4 regions of the Lentibacillus halophilus genome follow, and region 1 is predicted to be linked to each of the others. Evidence: riboswitches for the same ligand, from Rfam matches in the RefSeq annotation. Region 1 holds a riboswitch; each other region holds the start of a gene.
The links. A riboswitch is a leader RNA that binds a small molecule or an ion and turns the genes downstream of it on or off. The one in region 1 is predicted to bind thiamine pyrophosphate.
Positions count from the first base shown of each region.

Region 2: another riboswitch for thiamine pyrophosphate. It lies ahead of ACZ5Q7_RS13345 (thiamine phosphate synthase); the one in region 1 lies ahead of tenA (thiaminase II).
Region 3: another riboswitch for thiamine pyrophosphate. It lies ahead of ACZ5Q7_RS06705 (acetylornithine deacetylase); the one in region 1 lies ahead of tenA (thiaminase II).
Region 4: another riboswitch for thiamine pyrophosphate. It lies ahead of thiO (glycine oxidase ThiO); the one in region 1 lies ahead of tenA (thiaminase II).

Region 1 covers NZ_AP043750.1:1,249,986-1,254,500, forward strand. Annotated here, with positions in the region: gene ACZ5Q7_RS06125 (ABC transporter substrate-binding protein) at 112-1,041, shown strand; gene ACZ5Q7_RS06130 (3-oxoacyl-ACP reductase) at 1,031-1,792, shown strand; TPP riboswitch at 2,299-2,401, shown strand; gene tenA (thiaminase II) at 2,483-3,175, shown strand; gene ACZ5Q7_RS06140 (ECF transporter S component) at 3,172-3,756, shown strand; gene ACZ5Q7_RS06145 (ABC transporter ATP-binding protein) at 3,753-4,515, shown strand, end outside.
Region 2 covers NZ_AP043750.1:2,699,163-2,703,677, reverse strand. Annotated here, with positions in the region: gene ACZ5Q7_RS13360 (thiazole biosynthesis adenylyltransferase ThiF) at 8-1,024, opposite strand; gene ACZ5Q7_RS13355 (thiazole synthase) at 1,024-1,788, opposite strand; gene thiS (sulfur carrier protein ThiS) at 1,789-1,995, opposite strand; gene ACZ5Q7_RS13345 (thiamine phosphate synthase) at 2,005-2,595, opposite strand; TPP riboswitch at 2,711-2,821, opposite strand; gene ACZ5Q7_RS13340 (YolD-like family protein) at 2,962-3,288, shown strand; gene ACZ5Q7_RS13335 (HD-GYP domain-containing protein) at 3,608-4,515, shown strand, end outside.
Region 3 covers NZ_AP043750.1:1,369,099-1,373,613, forward strand. Annotated here, with positions in the region: gene ACZ5Q7_RS06695 (Eco57I restriction-modification methylase domain-containing protein) at 1-312, shown strand, start outside; gene ACZ5Q7_RS06700 (sodium:calcium antiporter) at 368-1,360, shown strand; TPP riboswitch at 1,449-1,550, shown strand; gene ACZ5Q7_RS06705 (acetylornithine deacetylase) at 1,780-3,057, shown strand; gene ACZ5Q7_RS06710 (ABC transporter ATP-binding protein) at 3,101-3,877, shown strand; gene ACZ5Q7_RS06715 (ABC transporter permease) at 3,874-4,515, shown strand, end outside.
Region 4 covers NZ_AP043750.1:2,207,625-2,212,139, reverse strand. Annotated here, with positions in the region: gene ACZ5Q7_RS10905 (DNA polymerase IV) at 1-824, shown strand, start outside; gene thiO (glycine oxidase ThiO) at 1,315-2,436, opposite strand; TPP riboswitch at 2,530-2,640, opposite strand; gene ACZ5Q7_RS10895 (glycerophosphodiester phosphodiesterase) at 2,793-3,524, shown strand; gene rnz (ribonuclease Z) at 3,651-4,515, shown strand, end outside.

The DNA.
Region 1 (4,515 bases):
CAGTATCACTCCCGTGGTACTGCTTTTTTATTGCTTTAGTGTAGGCGGAGCATCAAAAAAGATAAAGGTTTTACGAGTAATTACAAGATTGTTAAAGGGGGGAGGATAAACATGGAGAACCTAACATTTGGTCTTGAGTGGTATTTGAATCCAAACCATCTTCCATTTTTGATTGGAATGGAAAAGGGGTGGTTTTCAGAAGTCGATTTAAACGTTGAAATGATAGAGCCTAAGGAACACTTTGATGCGATTGATGAAATACATAATGGGACTATGGATATTGCTGTCACAGAACCTTTGCATTTAGTACAAGATAAGTTAAAAAGTATCGATGTTATTGGAATTACTAGATTTCTAGAATCTGACAGTGGCGTCATGTTTCTAAAAAACAATGGAATTACAAGACCTAAGGATATAATTGGGAAAAGGTTAACCTATCCAAGTGCACCTGGACCAACAGGACTAGCCTTTATGAAATCCCTGATTCTAGCAGATGGGGGGCATTGCGATGTTCACGATTTAATTCCGGTTAACAAAGGATTTTACCATACCGAGGCGTTAATTCATGATGAAGCAGATTTAGCTTTTTCAGTACAACAGCATCATGAAATCATTGAAGCGCGGGCACGCGGGTATAAACCGGGGTTCTTTTCATTAAAAGATTGGGGTCTTCCTGCTGGAGGGAGTTTAATTTTAATTACTTCACCCGCTGTTTTAAGCAGACGAAGTTATGAGATAAGCAGATTTTTGAAGGTATTGAGAAGAAGCAGTGATTTCATTCTAAATGAGCCAGATGAAGCAAAGAAGATTTACTATCAATTCACGAAAAAAAATCCTATGGATCAAGTGGAGGCAGCTATTTTAGACGCAACTTTAAGTTACTTCACCAAAGACTTCTCCATGCCATTCAATTATTTTGATCATTTACAAAGATGGCTTAAGGAGGTGAAGCTTACAGATGCTTCAGGAGATCCCGAGGAATATTGGACAAATGGATTGTTATTCGAAAATAGCAAAGGAGGAATTCATAATGAACATTAAAGACCAGGTTGTATTGGTTACAGGAGCAAGCAGAGGGTTAGGGGCAGAAATCGCCAAAGCATTTGGGCGTGAGGGTGCACGTGTTATTCTGAACTATTACCAAAGTGAAGAGAAAGCGAAAGAAGTCGTAGAGAAAATTGGAAGTGAAGCGATAGCGATTCAGGCCGACGTGCTTGATAGAGACCAGGTGGAAAATATGTTTGAAAAAGCAGAATCGCATTTTAACCATCCCGTTACAACGATTGTCAATAACGCATTGGTGAATTTTAAATTCGATTCAGTGAACAGGAAAGATGCCAAAAAAATTGACTGGGAAGATTATCAAGTCCAATTAGAAGGAAGCATCAAGGCTGCTTTACATACGACGCAAGTTGCCTATGAAGGAATGGCTACACTTCAGTTTGGCAGAATCATTAATATTGGTACCAATCTCGTGCAAGATCCTGTGGTCCCATATCATGATTATAATACAAGTAAGGCAGCGTTAATCGGATTTACAAGGAACATGGCAAGTGACCTTGGTGCGAATGGAATCACCGTTAATATGGTGTCAGGAGGGTTGTTACGAGTGACCGATGCAAGCTCACCCACGCCTCCTGAAGTATTTGATCTCATTAAGGAAGATACCCTGTTAAAGCAGGTCACAACTCCCGAGGAACTGGCCGATACAGTCTTGTTTTTCGCTTCACGGTGGAGTCGGGTGGTTACCGGTCAAAATCTCGTTGTTGATGGTGGACAAGTAATGAATTAAAAATATGACGTATCTTCGCCTTTGCCTGAATAGCTTTAGTACATGATGATGAACAGGTGAGTGCTGCTTCCAAGCAGAATCGATCAAATACATGAAAGGTATTGAAGAGCATTATTGGAAGACATTTTTGTCCGCCGCTAACTTCCCCAGATACTGGTCTTTTAACGTCTCGAGACCGACAAATCGCAAACTTTCGATCACTTGCTCTGATCTGTCCTTTTTCGGGAATTTATTTAGCGCACACAGCTGATAAACTTACACAAATGCACGGGTCTAAAGCTAAAATATAGGGAAAATTGATAACGTGAGTGGTGTAGTGTAAGAATGTACCCTTTGAAATACGCTATACTGACCAAAAGGATAGGATATGGTCATTGAATGAATGTGCTCAAAAAATCGATTAGCAAACAGAGCCTGAACTTTCAGAAATTAAATCCAGCATTTTGTATTAAGAGTTGACTTCTACTAAAGTTTTTGTTAAATTTGCAATTAATTATTTAATATCAGTTTTCTGCTAGGGGCGCCGTCCGGCTGAGAAAAGGAAATATCCTTTGTCCCTTGGAACCTGATCTGGTTAACACCAGCGGAGGGAAGTAGATTAGGCAAAAACTCAGTACGCCAATATTTTGCGGAAAATTTTGCTAATACTTCCTTCTACTAATCTTTAAAAGTTTAGAGGAGGATTTTTTTATGACATTTACTAATCAACTGAAAGAAGCAACAAGGGAAAGTTGGAAAAAAAGCCTGAATCACCCATTTGTACAGGGGATCGTCAATGGGGATTTACCACTGGAAGTATTTAAAAACTATATTTTGCAAGATATCTATTATTTAAAGCATTATGGAAAAGTCCATGCGATTGCCGCATCACAGGCGGATGATTTTAAACATACTGCCATTTTGGCTGACAAGGCAAGAGTTACAGCGCAAGCAGAATTAACTGTTCATCACGAACATGCAAAGATTTTAAACATTACAGAAGAAGATATGGCGAATTTTAAACCTGCTCCCACAGCCTATGCGTACACATCTCACTTATATAGAGCAGCCATGTCTGGGAATCTGGCACAGTCCGTGGCAGCGATGTTGCCTTGTTACTGGTTGTATGCAGATATTGGAAAAATAAACGAAAATGCAGCGCCGGAACCTGATATTTACCGAAATTGGATTAAAATGTACGCGAGTGATCAATTCCAGGATTCGACAAATGAAATGATTGATTTATTAAACACGCTTGTCGAAAACATGAATGAACAGGAAAAAGAGAAGGTAAAAGAACAATTCGTTATAGCCAAAGCGTACGAACTCCAATTTTGGGAAATGTCTTATACCTTTGAAACATGGCTGTCTGAAAGTGAACAAGGAGGAGAGGTTTCACAGTGACAAAGCATACGTTAACAATAAAAGAAGTCATGCTCATTGTCATTATCGCTATTTTATTTGGGGTGGTATATAAGATATGGGGACCTGTTTATACATTTGCAAATGCTATAGCCCCTTTTCTGGGCCAAATCGTATACCCCATGTGGTTCGTTGCAGGAGTAGTGGCGGCTTATATCATTCGAAAACCGGGCGTTGCGTTTTTAGCGGAATTCCTGGCTGCTTCTGGAGAGTTGCTGACCGGCAGTCAATTTGGTCTGTCCATGCTCTTTACCGGAGCGATGCAAGCGCTGGGGGCAGAGATAATCTTTTTGCTTTTTAGATATCGTCGGTGGGATTTTCTAGTATTGGCGATTGCTTCTATTTCTGCTTCTTTGGGGAGTATTTTTTCCAGTTATTTAATCTCAGGGCTTGGGGCCAATACTGGATTCATTCAAGTCATGACAATCAGTGTACGAATTGCGAGTTCCATTGTGGTCTGCGGTGCCTTTAGTAAATGGATAGCAGACAAACTTGTGGCAACGGGCAGTTTAAATAGTTATGAAATTGTGCTATCCACTCAAAAAGCGCGGTGGGAATTATGAGTGCTGTTTCATATGCTGGCTGCAGTGACCTTCATGTGCAGTATCCAGGAAGAGATAACCCAACGCTTTCAGGTATGCAGGTCCATATCCAGCAGGGGGAAAAGATATTATTGCTAGGCCCGAGTGGATCGGGGAAAAGCACACTGCTCCATGTACTGGCAGGTCTTATTCCCGACTTCATTCAAGCAATGATGAAAGGAGATATTTGGGGACCTGAACAGAAAGGGGTTCTGTTTCAAGACCCGGAAAGTCAGTTCTGTATGCTTACCGTGGATGAAGATATTGCCTTTAGTTTGGAGAATCAGCAGGTTCCTCCAGAGGATATGTCTGAAATGATTAATCGAGTGAAAAGACAAGCCGGAATTCATGATTTACCGGGAGATACGCCTATTCATACGTTATCTGGCGGAACAAGCCAGCGATTGGCTTTTGCAACGATTCTGGCATTAGAGCCTGAAATACTGTTCTTGGATGAGCCTACCGCTCAATTAGATCCTTCTGGTACATCAAACGTTATTGACATGCTGCGAAATTTGCCGGAATCTCAAACAGTCTTGATCATCGAACATAAGCTGGAAGGTATCATTGATTGGATGGACCGGGTTCTCTTGATCAATGACGACGGGGAATTGATTGCCGATGGCTCCCCCAAGCAGATTTATACGGAACAAATACATTTGATCGATAAATATGGTATATGGAAACCGAGACTGTGGCCTTATAGCCTGGAAGAGTTAGAAACACTTCCCGATACGATCA
Region 2 (4,515 bases), 1.4 Mb from region 1:
ACCTGTTTCACCCCAAATACCGGTGATAAAGCGATTTGGCTTTGGCGGCATCGTTGGTTCCATGAACAAGCACACGGCCATCTTTAAACAGGACCAATCGATTGGTGTCTGTTTTAAACTGCAGCAAAAATGTATTATGGTTGACGCTGCCGAGTTCAGAAAGGTTGGCAGCAACGACATCCAAGTCTCGTTCTTCTTTGGAAGGCGGGCGAATCTGTACCGTATCACGTCCGCAGAGCACTTCTGTTTTCGTATGGTCGCCGGCAGAAAGAAATGGATACATGGCGTCTGTGCCACATGATGGGCAATCGTCCTTTTTCAGCTGCTGGACGTTAATGGATGAATGGTGATTGGCCCATACATCAAACGAAATCAGTTCCTGACGCAAGGAGTCCCAGTTTTCCGTCAGGATTTTCAGAGCCTCCGCTGTTTGGTGTCCGACCACTAACTGGACGACTGGGCTGATCACGCCGCCTGTGTCACAGGTTAGCCCGCCGAGCGGAATGTCACCCATCAGGCAATGCAGGCATGGGGTCGTTCCTGGAAGAACGGTGTAACTAACCCCGTAACTGGCAACAATGGATCCATAAATCCATGGTATGTCATGCTTTTGTGAGGCATCATTGATAATCATGCGGATTTCAAAATTGTCCGTTGCGTCCATAATTAAATCAACGCCCGGCACGAATTGTTCCATTTCTTCCGGAGTCACATCAGCAATGTGCCCTTCAATGGTGACCTCACTATTGATGGCCTCCAGCCGTTCTTTAGCAGAAACAACTTTCGGGATATAATTTTTCGCGTCGTCCTCTGTATACAATTGCTGGCGTTGCAAATTACTCCATTCAACGTAATCCCGGTCGACGATGGTAAGTTTACCGATACCGGACCGGACGAGGATTTCCGCATTGCCGGTTCCCAGCGCACCGGCTCCGATGACGAGGACGTGTTTATTCCTGATTAAGCGCTGTCCCTCTTCTTGAATACCGGAGAATAACATTTGTCTTGAATAGCGTTCGAACATTAGACACTGATTCCTTCCATTGGGCTGCTCGCTGTTGCATAGCGTTTCTTCGGAATGCGCCCTGCTTCATAGCCGAGTCGGCCGGATTTTACGGCGAGCTTCATTGCTTCAGACATTTTGACTGGGTCTGCTGCCGCTGATACGGCCGAGTTCAGCAACACCCCATCTGAACCGAGTTCCATGGCCGTTACCACATCCTGAGGCGATCCGATGCCGGCATCCACGATCACGGGGACGTTGGCTTGCTCAACGATCAGACTCAAATTAAGTGGGTTAATAATTCCCTGGCCGGATCCAATAGGGGAGGCACCGGGCATAACTGCATGGGCACCGGCTTCCTCCAGTTTTTGTGCCAGCACGACATCATCGGACGTATAAGTCAGCACGGTATAGCCTTCTTTGACTAATTCTTCCGTTGCTTTTAACGTTTCCACCGGGTCGGGCAGCAACGTTTTATCACAGCCGATCACTTCCACTTTGACCATGTCACAAAGTCCCGAAGCGTTGGCCAATTTTGCCGTCCGAACGGCTTCCTGTGCCGTTTTAGCACCGGCTGTGTTCGGCAGCAAACTGTATTGTTCCACATCCAGTTTTTCCAGAAAATTTGGCTGCGACGGTTCAAAAATATTCATTCGACGCACGGAAAACGTCAATACGTCTGTTTCAGAGACATCAACCGCTGCTTTTTGCGTATCAAAATCAGGGTATTTGCCTGTTCCCAGAAATAAACGGGAATTAAATTGCTTATCGCCTATGGTTAACATTCAGCCACCTCCAACAAATTGAACTAATTCGACTTTGTCTCCGTCGGCTACTTCTTGTTCGGTGTGAGCCGACTTATCCAATATTTCGCCATTATGCTCGACAATCATGGCTTGATTCTCGATATGAAAATGTTGTTTCACATCTGATATGGTTTTCACGTGTTCTGGTACTTGTGTTCTATTACCGTTTACCGTGAGTTCCAACATTTGACCTCCTTAATCATGTAATTGGTGTTGATACCGTTGGATTGCTTCCAGCGGGTCCGGATCCAGCAGTATGCCGGACAGTACGGCGATACCGCTGGCTCCGGAGGCGAGAACATCCGGTGTATTCTCTGGTGTTATGCCGCCGATCGCTATCACCGGAACAGATGTATTTTGAGTGACGTTCGTCAGCTTTTGCAGTCCTTTAGGCGTCAGGTCCGGCTTGGAGGCGCTCGCAAAGATGTGACCATACACGAGATAATCCGCACCGCTGTTTTCGGCCGTTACCGCCTCACTGACCGAGTGAACCGAGCAGCCTATCCGCAAGTGCCCGTAAGAATGTTTGGCCGTTGCTGGATCGATGCTTTGGTGTGTCAGCTGAACCCCTTTTGCTTTCATCCTGTGTGCGATGTCGATTCGTTGATTTATGATGATCTTTTGTGACGGTATACCGCGTTGTGTCAAAGAATCCATCGCTTTTTCCCAGTCATGATCCGTCCACGTCTTTTCCCGAAGATGGATGTAGTCCGTAAAGGGGTGTATCTGTTCTAAAATGCCCAGAAGTTCTTCAGGCGACTGCTGTCCTGTTGAAATGACATGCAACTCAGCAATAGCGTATCACCTCCCCCGAAGCGATTGGTACATATCCGGCCAACACAAAAAACCACTTTCCGAAGACCGGCCGGAAAGTGGTTTGTGTTCGTATGATGGATTAACGTTTGTAACATTGCCACATCCCTACGCCGGTTTTAACCGTCTCAAGTTCAATGGGTCCCAAAGTTCATTACTTTGATCTCAGCCCTTTTGAAGGGCACCCCTAGAGCAAATCAATAATCGTATTTAATTTTGATTGTTAACGTTAAATTATCACAAAAATTCGTAAATGTCAATGATCCGTTTGGTAACGAGAGTTGAAAAAGAGAATAAGATTTGTTATATTAAGAACACATGTTCCATGGAGGGATCGATATGAGTAATATTTATGATCGTGGGAGCAAAAAATGGACGGCTATGATGATGCCGGAACACGAAGAATTGCTTCGGAAAATGTGGAAGGAGCAGGATTATAAAGAGAAGCCGATATTGGATGAACAGCAAAAAGAAGACGTGGATGCGCGACTGCAAGAAGCTGTTTACTATCATCGGACAGTGGAAGTAAAACATTACAACGGTCGGGACTTTCTGACGAGTAAAGGAACCGTGTCGAAAATAGATGAGAGACAGTTGTGGCTGGATAATGGTGCGACGATTAAGTTGGAAGATGTTTTAGATGTGCGTATCGACGACATCGGATAAAGAGATTATCTGTCATGCTATTAAACGGAATGTGGGCGTAACCGTTTAAAGAATGTCATTCAGTAGGTGAGGACAGATTACGTTTTTCCATCACTGCTGAATGCTGATAAAATTTGTTTTAAAGGGTTTTCTATTATTTTTCTATGTTTTTCCGTTGTTGGCAATGCTATCGTGTCGAATTAAATCGTAACCTAACCGAAGGATATTATTTACAAAACTCGACAAATGATTTATTATTAATAAAATATAATTTTTTCAATATTCATGCGGCGGTGATTAATTAAATACATTGAACACGTGAGATAGAAAGGACACCGAAATGCAGGCGGAGCTAAGAAAAGCATCGACGTTACTAGATGAAGAAAGACGAACAACCATATGGTTTTTGTGGATCTTTTATATTATTTATTTTTCTTACGACATAGTTTATTATATAATATTGCCTGAAATGCCGTGGGAATCGGCACAAAAAGTGTTAAACAATGGCTTGGGATATTGGACGTATATCATTTTATTAAGCTTACTGCCCATCGCTTTTTATTTAATGCATCGGGAAAAAACATGGATTATCAAGTATATGTATTTTATTACGTTCACCATTATGAATATTATCAATGATATATGGATATATTGGGGAGTTGAATCTACATACAGCAACGGCAATATCATTGAAATTGTCATAGTCTTGTTTGCTCCCATATTTGTAAATAAAACATTCTTCAACCTCGTATCCTTGGGCACAATTTTTAAATTTATTGTTTTAGGTATCGTTCTCAGGGATTTTGTCGTTACATTGCCAATTACGTTAATTGTTGTTTTATCCATCATAGGTTATATCCTGCTTCACCGTTTTATAAGGTATGTATCAGCGGTGGAAATATCGTATGACAAACAGCTTGAAGGCATTGTTAAAGGGGTTATTGCTACACTGGAGCTGAAAGATCACTATACACGCGGTCATAGCGAACGGGTGGCTCAATATGCCATGACTCTAGCGAGAGCAACGGGGAAATATCAAGCGGATGAATTAAAATCTTTTTACTATGCTTGCTTGCTGCACGATATAGGAAAAGTTTACATTCCCGATTCAATTTTGACCAAAACCGGCAAACTCACCGACGAAGAGTTTGAACTGATTAAAACGCATCCTGTTGTTGGTGCTGACGCTGTTCAGGAAGTGGAAGGTATCGATGATAACCTCGATGTCATCAGACACCATCATGAACG
Region 3 (4,515 bases), 120 kb from region 1:
AAACCAAACTTCGCCTACTTTAATGATTTTGCATTGTTTCATAATGGTTATGCTATTTATGGCCTTAAAAATAATAAGGAAGGAATGGACCTCCCCTTATTAACCAAAATTCTTAATTCGAAAATAATGGATTATTATATTCAACTGACCAGTTATATGATCAGTGGCGGTTACTATTGTTATCAAAAAAAATATTTAGAGAACTTCACGATCCCTGATTTTTCAGAAGAAGAAAAGCAATATCTTAAAAGCATGACGTCAAAGGATGTCATTGATGAATTTCTTATCCAAAAATATGGGCTTGAACGATAATATACAAATAGTAGACAGGTAACAGGGGTTCGGGTACTTTGGAGGCGTTGTAACAGTGGTATTTGTTTGGTTTGTATCAGCGGCTGTATTAACGGTTTTTACAGCAAGAAAGTTATCACTCTATGCGGATGTGATAAGTGAAAAAACGGCAATGGGTGGCATGGTTGTCGGGACGATTCTTCTGGCTGGTGCGACATCATTGCCGGAAGTAACGACCAGTTTTTCCGCGGTAATGATTGATAATATTGATATAGCGATTGGAAATATGCTTGGTTCCAATCTGTTTAATGTGTTCATACTCGGCGCGTTGGACTTTTATTATAGAAAACGACGATTATTTCATCTTGCCAGCAGTAATCACAAATATACGGCGTCGTTAGGATTTGTCCTAATGATGTTGGTAACGCTGGCTCTATTGGTACGCATGGATTATGCCATCGTTGGAATAGGCCTGGATTCACTACTGATTGCAGCTGTTTACATAGTTGGGATGGCGATCATCAGAAAACTGCCGGCGCCTTCTCTCAGTCATGAGGAAACAGCGGATGTGGAAGAGACTGACGGAGATAGAGAATCCATCTCTGTTGGACATGCTTTTGCAGGTTTTACTGTTTCGGCATTGATTATCTTAGGAACAGGAACCCTTCTTTCAATAACAGGTGATGACATTGCAGTTATTACCGGGCTTGGGTCGAGTTTTGTAGGCAGTTTTCTCATAGCCGCGACGACCTCTTTACCGGAAGGGGTATCCGTTTTAGCAGCGTTACGATTAAAAAATGTGAATTTGGCGGTCGGCGCTATTCTCGGCAGTAATATGCTGAATATGTTGATTCTTGCTTTATCGGATGTGGTTTACAGACAAGGATCATTGTTGGCAGATGGAAGTGGATCGCATGCGTTGTCCGCGATTGGCGGAATGTTCCTTGTTTTCGTTGTCATCTGGTCTTTCATGCGGAAACAGTCGCCATCCATATTGGTTTACAGTATTCCGTCACTGGTCATTATCGTCGGCTATTTTCTTGTTCAATACATGATATTTACAAGTTGAAAAATAAATGTTGTTAATGGTGTCATTACTATTGACTTATATTCAAAATTATGCGACATTAATGAAGAGATAGTAAACAACTGCATAGAGATAACACTAGGGGCGCTGAAAAGCTGAGAAAGACTGGTTTGTCTTGACCCTTGAACCTGCACTGGCTAATACCAGCGAAGGGAAGTGGAACACGTTGTCATGACACATAACATGTATCTTAATGGAATGATACGAGGAACCGCTTCTGTTAGAAGAAGCGGTTCCTTTATTTTATCACGCATTAATGAATGGTCATACCTCACCTGTGAACGTGGGCAAACCATTTACGTGAAGGTTTGGGATAAACAACCCGCAATGTTTGATTCGTTCAACACCATTCAGTTGGTAAGGTGCCACCCAGTGACTTTACTTTAAAGGAGGAATAGTACATGCATCATTTACTGAATCATCTGGTAAATCAAGTTGACTATCGACAGGATGAGCTTGTTGATTTATTGAAAGAACTCATTCAATTTAAAACGCCCGCACCACCTGCCAGAAATACCGAGGAGGCGCAACAATTTATTGATTCATTTTTACAGGAAAAAGGGTTGAGTACGGATAAGTGGGACGTTTATCCAGGAGATCCGAATGTTGTTGGCGTTCGTAAAGGGACGCATTCCGATTCCCATAGGAGCCTGATTGTGAATGGGCATGTCGATGTTGCTGAAGTGAATGAGGATGAGGCATGGGTGAGCGATCCATTTACGCCATTTGTTCGAGACGGCCAGATAATTGGCAGAGGTGCAGCGGACATGAAAGGTGGTATGGCTGGTGCTTTATTTGCCATCCAGTTGCTGCATGATTCCGGAATTGAATTGCCGGGTGATTTAACGTTTCAATCCGTCATCGGTGAAGAAGTTGGCGAAGCTGGGACATTGCAATGTTGCAAGCGTGGTTATAAAGCCGACTTTGCGATTGTTGTTGACACAAGTGATTTGCATATACAGGGGCAGGGAGGTGTCATCACAGGCTGGATTACCGTAAAGAGCAAGGAAACGTTCCATGATGCTACGCGTAAAGATATGATTCATGCCGGTGGAAATCTGTTTGGCGCCAGCGCAATAGAAAAAATGACAAAAATTATTCAGGGGCTACAAGAACTGGAAAGACATTGGTCCGTTATGAAAAGTTATCCAGGCTATCCTGCTGGAACCAACACGATCAATCCGGCTGTTATTGAAGGTGGAAGACATGCGGCTTTTATAGCTGATGAATGCCATTTATGGATTACTGTTCACTTTTATCCCAATGAAACGCACGAGCAAGTGGCAAGAGAGATAGAGGACCATATCCGTGCCGTTGCAAATGGAGATCCATGGCTTCGGGAAAACCCACCTGTGTTTGAATGGGGCGGGTCATCCATGATTGAAGATCGTGGCGAAATATTTCCATCGTTGGAAGTGGATTATGACCATGATGCAGTCCAGACATTAATACAGTCGCATCAACGTGTACAGAATGAAGCGCCTACCGTCGATGTTTCTCCATCTGTAACGGATGGGGGCTGGTTTGGCGATGCAGGTATTCCTGCTGCTATTTATGGTCCGGGGAGTCTTCGGTACGCTCACGCAGTCAATGAACAAGTTTCTATTGAGCAATTGGTTGAATACACGAAAACGTTGTTAACGTTTATATATGAGTGGTGTCATACAGAAAAAGAATGAATGAAAACTAGTATGGTCATTTAAAGGGAGATGAGGATTGCAGATGAGTAAAGAAGCATTAGCGTTTAATGATGTGACATTTCGCTATCAATCAGAAAAAAGTGTAGAGTCCGTTTCCATTTTGGACAAGATACATTTTCATGTGGATGATGGTGAACTTGTCAGTATTATTGGGACCAGCGGATCTGGCAAGAGTACTATATTTCGGTTAATTACCGGGCTTGAACAGCCGGATGAAGGTGATATTTTACTGGATGGAAAGATAGCAAAAAGTCGATTAGGACAAGTAGGTTATATGCCCCAGGAAGATTTATTAATGCCGTGGAGAACGATTATGGAAAATGCCGCACTGCCATTAGAAATTAAAGGGACAAAAAAGGAAGAAGCCCAAAGCCGTGTATTAAAACTATTGGCTGATTTTGGTCTTGAAGGTGTGGAGCATGCCTTTCCTGGTAATCTATCAGGCGGTATGCGTCAGCGGGTATCTTTTTTACGAACGATTTTGAGCGGATCCAATCTTTTGTTATTGGATGAACCATTCAGTGCTTTGGATGCGATTACCCGGATAAACATGCAGGAATGGCTGCTTGAACAGTGGAAGAAATGGGAGAAAACGATTCTATTTATTACACATGATGTGGAAGAAGCGTTATTTTTATCTGATCGTATTTTTATACTGACACAAAAGCCAAGTAATGTCATCCAAGAGGTAAAAGTACCTTTAGAGCGCCCAAGGACGCTGCGTGATTTAAGCCAAACGGATGTTGTAACACTGAAAGAACATTTAATCGAACTGCTTCGTTCCAAGGTGAAAATATGAAAAATCTTCATTCGTATTTGTTATCGAGCTTACTGGTGCTTGTATTCCTGATTGTTTGGGAAATAGGGGCGAGCTTATATAATAAAAGTTTTATATTGCCAACGCCCACAGCAATAGCTGGAGAGTTATGGGAGTTGAAAACGGTTTTACTGTTGAACCACCTCCCATCGACTTTGTTAATCATCCTAATTGGCCTTGTGGTGTCCATCGTGATGGGTGTCACTTTGGCCGTATGGATGAATATGAGTAAAACAGCGGAAAAAACGTTCTATCCACTGATTATTACATCCCAGACAATACCGGTTATTGCGTTAGCTCCCATTTTTGTTCTCTGGTTTGGATATACGATTTGGAGCAAAGTCGTTGTTGCCATTTTAATCACGTTTTTTCCGCTTACAGTCAGTACATTTGATGGGCTACGTTCATCCAATAAAGATTTGAAAGAATTACTGCTTACAATGGGAGCTTCCAAAAAAGATATTTTCTTTAAATTGGATGTGCCATCTGCCTTGCCATCTTTTTTTTCAGGGTTAAAAGTTGCTGTAACGATGAGCGTGATTGGTGCGGCAATAGGCGAATGGTTAGGTGCACAAGCCGGGTTGGGATATTTTAGCCGCCGAATGATGACCCAATTTGAT
Region 4 (4,515 bases), 960 kb from region 1:
ACTTCGGCATTACTTGTTCAATCGGAATAGGCGACAATAAATTTCTGGCCAAAGTGATGATGGACTTATACGCCAAAAAAGAAGGCATAGCGGAATGCACATATGACGATGTCAAAGAAAAACTGTGGCCGCATCCGGTCCAGGATATTTGGGGCATCGGCCGGCGAATGCAGCACAATATGAACCGAATGGGAATTATCACCCTTGGTCAGCTCGCTCGTTTCCCGTTCAAGCAATTAAGAAAACGGTTTGGCGTTATGGGAGAACAATTGTACTGGCATGCCTGGGGAATTGACTTAAGCCCTGTGCTTGGCCATTTCACGAAAACCGAGCAAAAAGGATTCGGTCACGGCATTTCTTTGTTGCGCGATTATTCCGGAGATGATGTCGCCGTCTGTATCCTCGACTTGTGCGAAGAAGTGTGTAGAAGAGCGCGAACAGCAAACAAAGCCGGCCGAACCATTCACCTTGGCATAACTTATTCCGAAACATCAGGAGGTGGATTCAGTCGGTCCAAATCCATTCCGCTGTCAACCAACAGTACAATGGACATGTATCATGTTTGCATGGAGTTGTTCAGTACATTTTATGATGGACTAAGCGATATCAGACATGTATATGTGACACTGAACAATCTGTACGATGATGATGGAAATGAACAATTGAGTTTATTTGACAACACGACCCAAAAAAAAGATATCGGTTATGTAATGGATGACATTCGAGCCGCATACGGGCCCACGGCCATTTTACGTGCTACAAGCTATACCAAAGCGGGCATTACCATCGATCGAAGCTCAAAGATAGGAGGACATCAAGCATGATTATGCACACTGTTGATAGTGAGGACCTTTACTGAATGACAGGTGAATGAATCCACTTTAAATTTTTACACTAGGAACATATGATCGTATATGTTATAATTATTTTTACAATAGACTGGCTTCACATGAGGGACTATGGCACACGTCTTCTCTTCTGGGATACTTCCCATGGAAGGGAGGTGTTGCCAATGGATATGAACGATGTATTAACGCTGATGATTTCCTTCGGCGTATTAATTGCGTTGATCATGTCCGATAAAAAATAACCCCTCATGTGCTTTAGCCCGGCCATGAGGGATTCATTCCCAATGGTGCCATCCCCTCTTGTTGGGGTTGGTCTATTGTACCGTTCCATGTCAGCACATGGAGCGGTTTTTAATATGATATGACTATCTGTAATCATTATACCACGAAAACAGTTTTTGTACACCCGATATCCATGCCCATTATGATATTAAGCATGTGCATAATCTCTTTTTAACTTTCCATGTCACGTCGTTATCGTCTCCAAAGGCTTACGGTCCACCGCAAACGCAGCATCGATTGGCTTATCTTCCAGCAAGTCTGCTACACGTATACCTGTAATCGGACTAAGCAGAATTCCGTTGCGGAAATGACCGGCCGCAATCGATAAGCCATTGACGTGAGGAGGTCTTCCAATATAAGGTAATCCATCTCCTGTTTGCGGACGAATGCCAGCCCATGCATTTTCCCATCTGGCCTCCTGTAAAGCTGGGACAATGTTTGTGGCGTTCTCTATCAGACCTGATACGCCCTGCAATTGAACAGATTGATCGAATTCATCTGGTTTTTGCGTGGCTCCGATAATAATCCTTCCGCCAGACTTTGGCACAATATAGCCATTTTCCAAAAAGATGCTGGATGATACAATTGGTTGATCATGCCGCACCGCAAAACACTCCCCTTTCACAGGGTGAACATCAAGTGATACGCCGGCTTTTCGAAGGATTTCATTGCTCCATGCTCCTCCCGCAACAACTACTTCTTTGGCATAAAACGAGTCAGACGATGTTTTTACGCCGATGATACGGTTATCTTCCTGTAAAAAATCGTCCACATTCATATGTTCCAGGATATCTGTCCCTAAAACAGCTGCCGATTGAGCAAACGCTTGAGATAATAGCGGTGCGGAAACTTGCCCGTCATTAGGTATATAAAAACCGCCCAAAGCCGCATCAGAAAGTTCCGGTTCTTTCATCCTTATTTTTTCCGCCGAAAGCCATTCCGCTTCTTGCCCCATCGATTGCTGCAATGCTGCAACCGATTCTAAATGGGCACGTTCATCGTCTGTTTGCGCTACCTTTAAAATGCCGCTCTGTTTGAGTTCGATATCTATACCGGAAAGGGATTGTAATTCTTCAGCCAATTCAGGAAACATAGCTCGGCTTTTTTGGGCCAGCTGAAAAAGCGGGTTGTCACCTTCTAGCTCCGACTGTGCACCTAACATACCTGCTGCCGCACTGGAAGCCTTCTCATTCAGTCCATCTTTTTCGATGATCAGAACGTGCTTATTTCGTTTACTCAGCTGATAGGCAATGGAATTTCCTATAATTCCCCCGCCAACGATAATCACATCATAATGTTGTTTCATTTTATCCCTCCTGCTGAATTCCCGGCAAAACGCAAAAAACCACTTCCCTCAATGGATCGGAAAATGGTTGGTGTGCTTTATTTTAAAATAAACCATCTCAGCCCACCACTTCCCTACGCCGGTGTTAACCGCGTCAAGTTCTAAGGGTCCCAAAGTTTATCACTTTGATCTCAGCCTTTTCAAAAGGCACCCCCAGTGGAAATGAAAAACGATTATAGTTTAACTTTAATTTATCAATAATATTGGCAAATGTCAATTAATAACCTTGATGTTAATTGGCGACTAAAATAGAATGTTATTATGGGTATGTTTTCATATTGACTTCTCATCTGAAATGCAACACAATCAAATAAGAGGTGAATGAATTGCCCACGACAATTTTTGCGCATAGGGGTGCCAGCAGCCTGGCCCCGGAAAATACCATGCCTTCCTTTAAACTGGCCTATGAATTGGGGGCTGAAGGTATTGAAACCGATGTACACCTTACCAGAGACAATGAAACCGTATTAATGCATGATGAGCACCTTAAGCGGACAACCAATGGTCACGGATACATTAAAAATTTCACTTATGAACAACTACAGAAGCTGGACGCCGGATCGTGGTTTTCATCCGACTATGCAGGTGTCTCTATTCTTACTTTGGGGACATTGTTGAATTGGGTTCGGAATAAATCATTATATTTAAACCTTGAACTGAAAAATAATAAAATCGATTATAAATATCTTGAACATCTCGTATATGAACAAGTGAAACAGTATCGGCTGACTAACCGGACAATATTATCAACATCGAATCCTCACAGTATCAAACGATTACGTTTACTCAGCGATTCACCCAATATAGGTTTCTTAAGATCCAAAAGGGCAAAAAATCTTGTCGGATACACTGAAAAATTAGGAGCCGGGTCTTTACATATCAACCATCGATTGCTTTCTCCACGGCTTCTAAGGCAAAGCGATGAGGCGAACATGCCCCTTCGTGTGTACACTGTCAATCGTCCCGACATTATGAGACGCTGTTTTCAATCAGGCTGTGACGCTATTATAACCGACGTGCCACACACCGCATTGGAGCAGCGGAAATGAACCGAAAATTAATGAGCATCGCAGGAGGATATCCCATGACCAGATTATTTAACATTGTCACCCTTCAAAATCGGAATGATATGTCATCAATGTATAAGTATTCCTATGAGCGAGGATGGCAATAATATGGAACTCATTTTTCTGGGGACCGGATCCGGTGTCCCATCCAAGGAACGCAATGTTTCCAGCATAGCTTTGAAATTATTGCAGGAGCAAAACAGTATTTGGCTGTTTGATTGCGGTGAAGCGACACAGCACCAAATTTTACGGACCAGTATCAAACCACGGAAAATCACAAAAATTTTTATTACCCATATGCATGGCGATCACATTTTTGGATTGCCCGGCTTATTAAGCAGCCGGTCTTTTCAGGGTGGTGATGAGCTTTTGACCATCTATGGCCCAAAAGGTATCAAACCTTTTATTGAAACAGCACTTGCTGTAAGCGGCACTCATTTAACCTATCCGCTTGAGATTGTAGAGATCAACGAAGGCTGTGTGTATGATAATGCGAATTTTACGGTGACAGCACAAAAATTGGATCATGGCGTAGAAAGTTATGGTTACCGCATTAAAGAAAAGGATAAACCAGGCAAGCTGCTCGTTGAAAAACTCGATAAAATGGGCATTAAGCCAGGACCAGTCTATCAGCAGATAAAAGAGAACGAGTTTGTAACGTTGGGAAATGGGCGAGTGATCCGGCGTGATCATTTCCTCGGGCCGGACAAAAAAGGGCGCATCGTAACGATCATGGGCGACACACGTTTTTCAGAGGCTTACCGGTCGTTGGCAGCACATTCGGACGTACTTATTCATGAAGCTACATTTGATAAACACAAGGCTGATTTGGCACACGCTTATTTTCATTCGACCACAACCCAAGCGGCACAGCTCGCCCGGCTAAGCAATGTAAACAAACTTGTCCTGACGCATATATCGTCGAGATACCAGAGCAACTCCGATGCAGAGATGCTTCTCAAGCAGGCCCGGA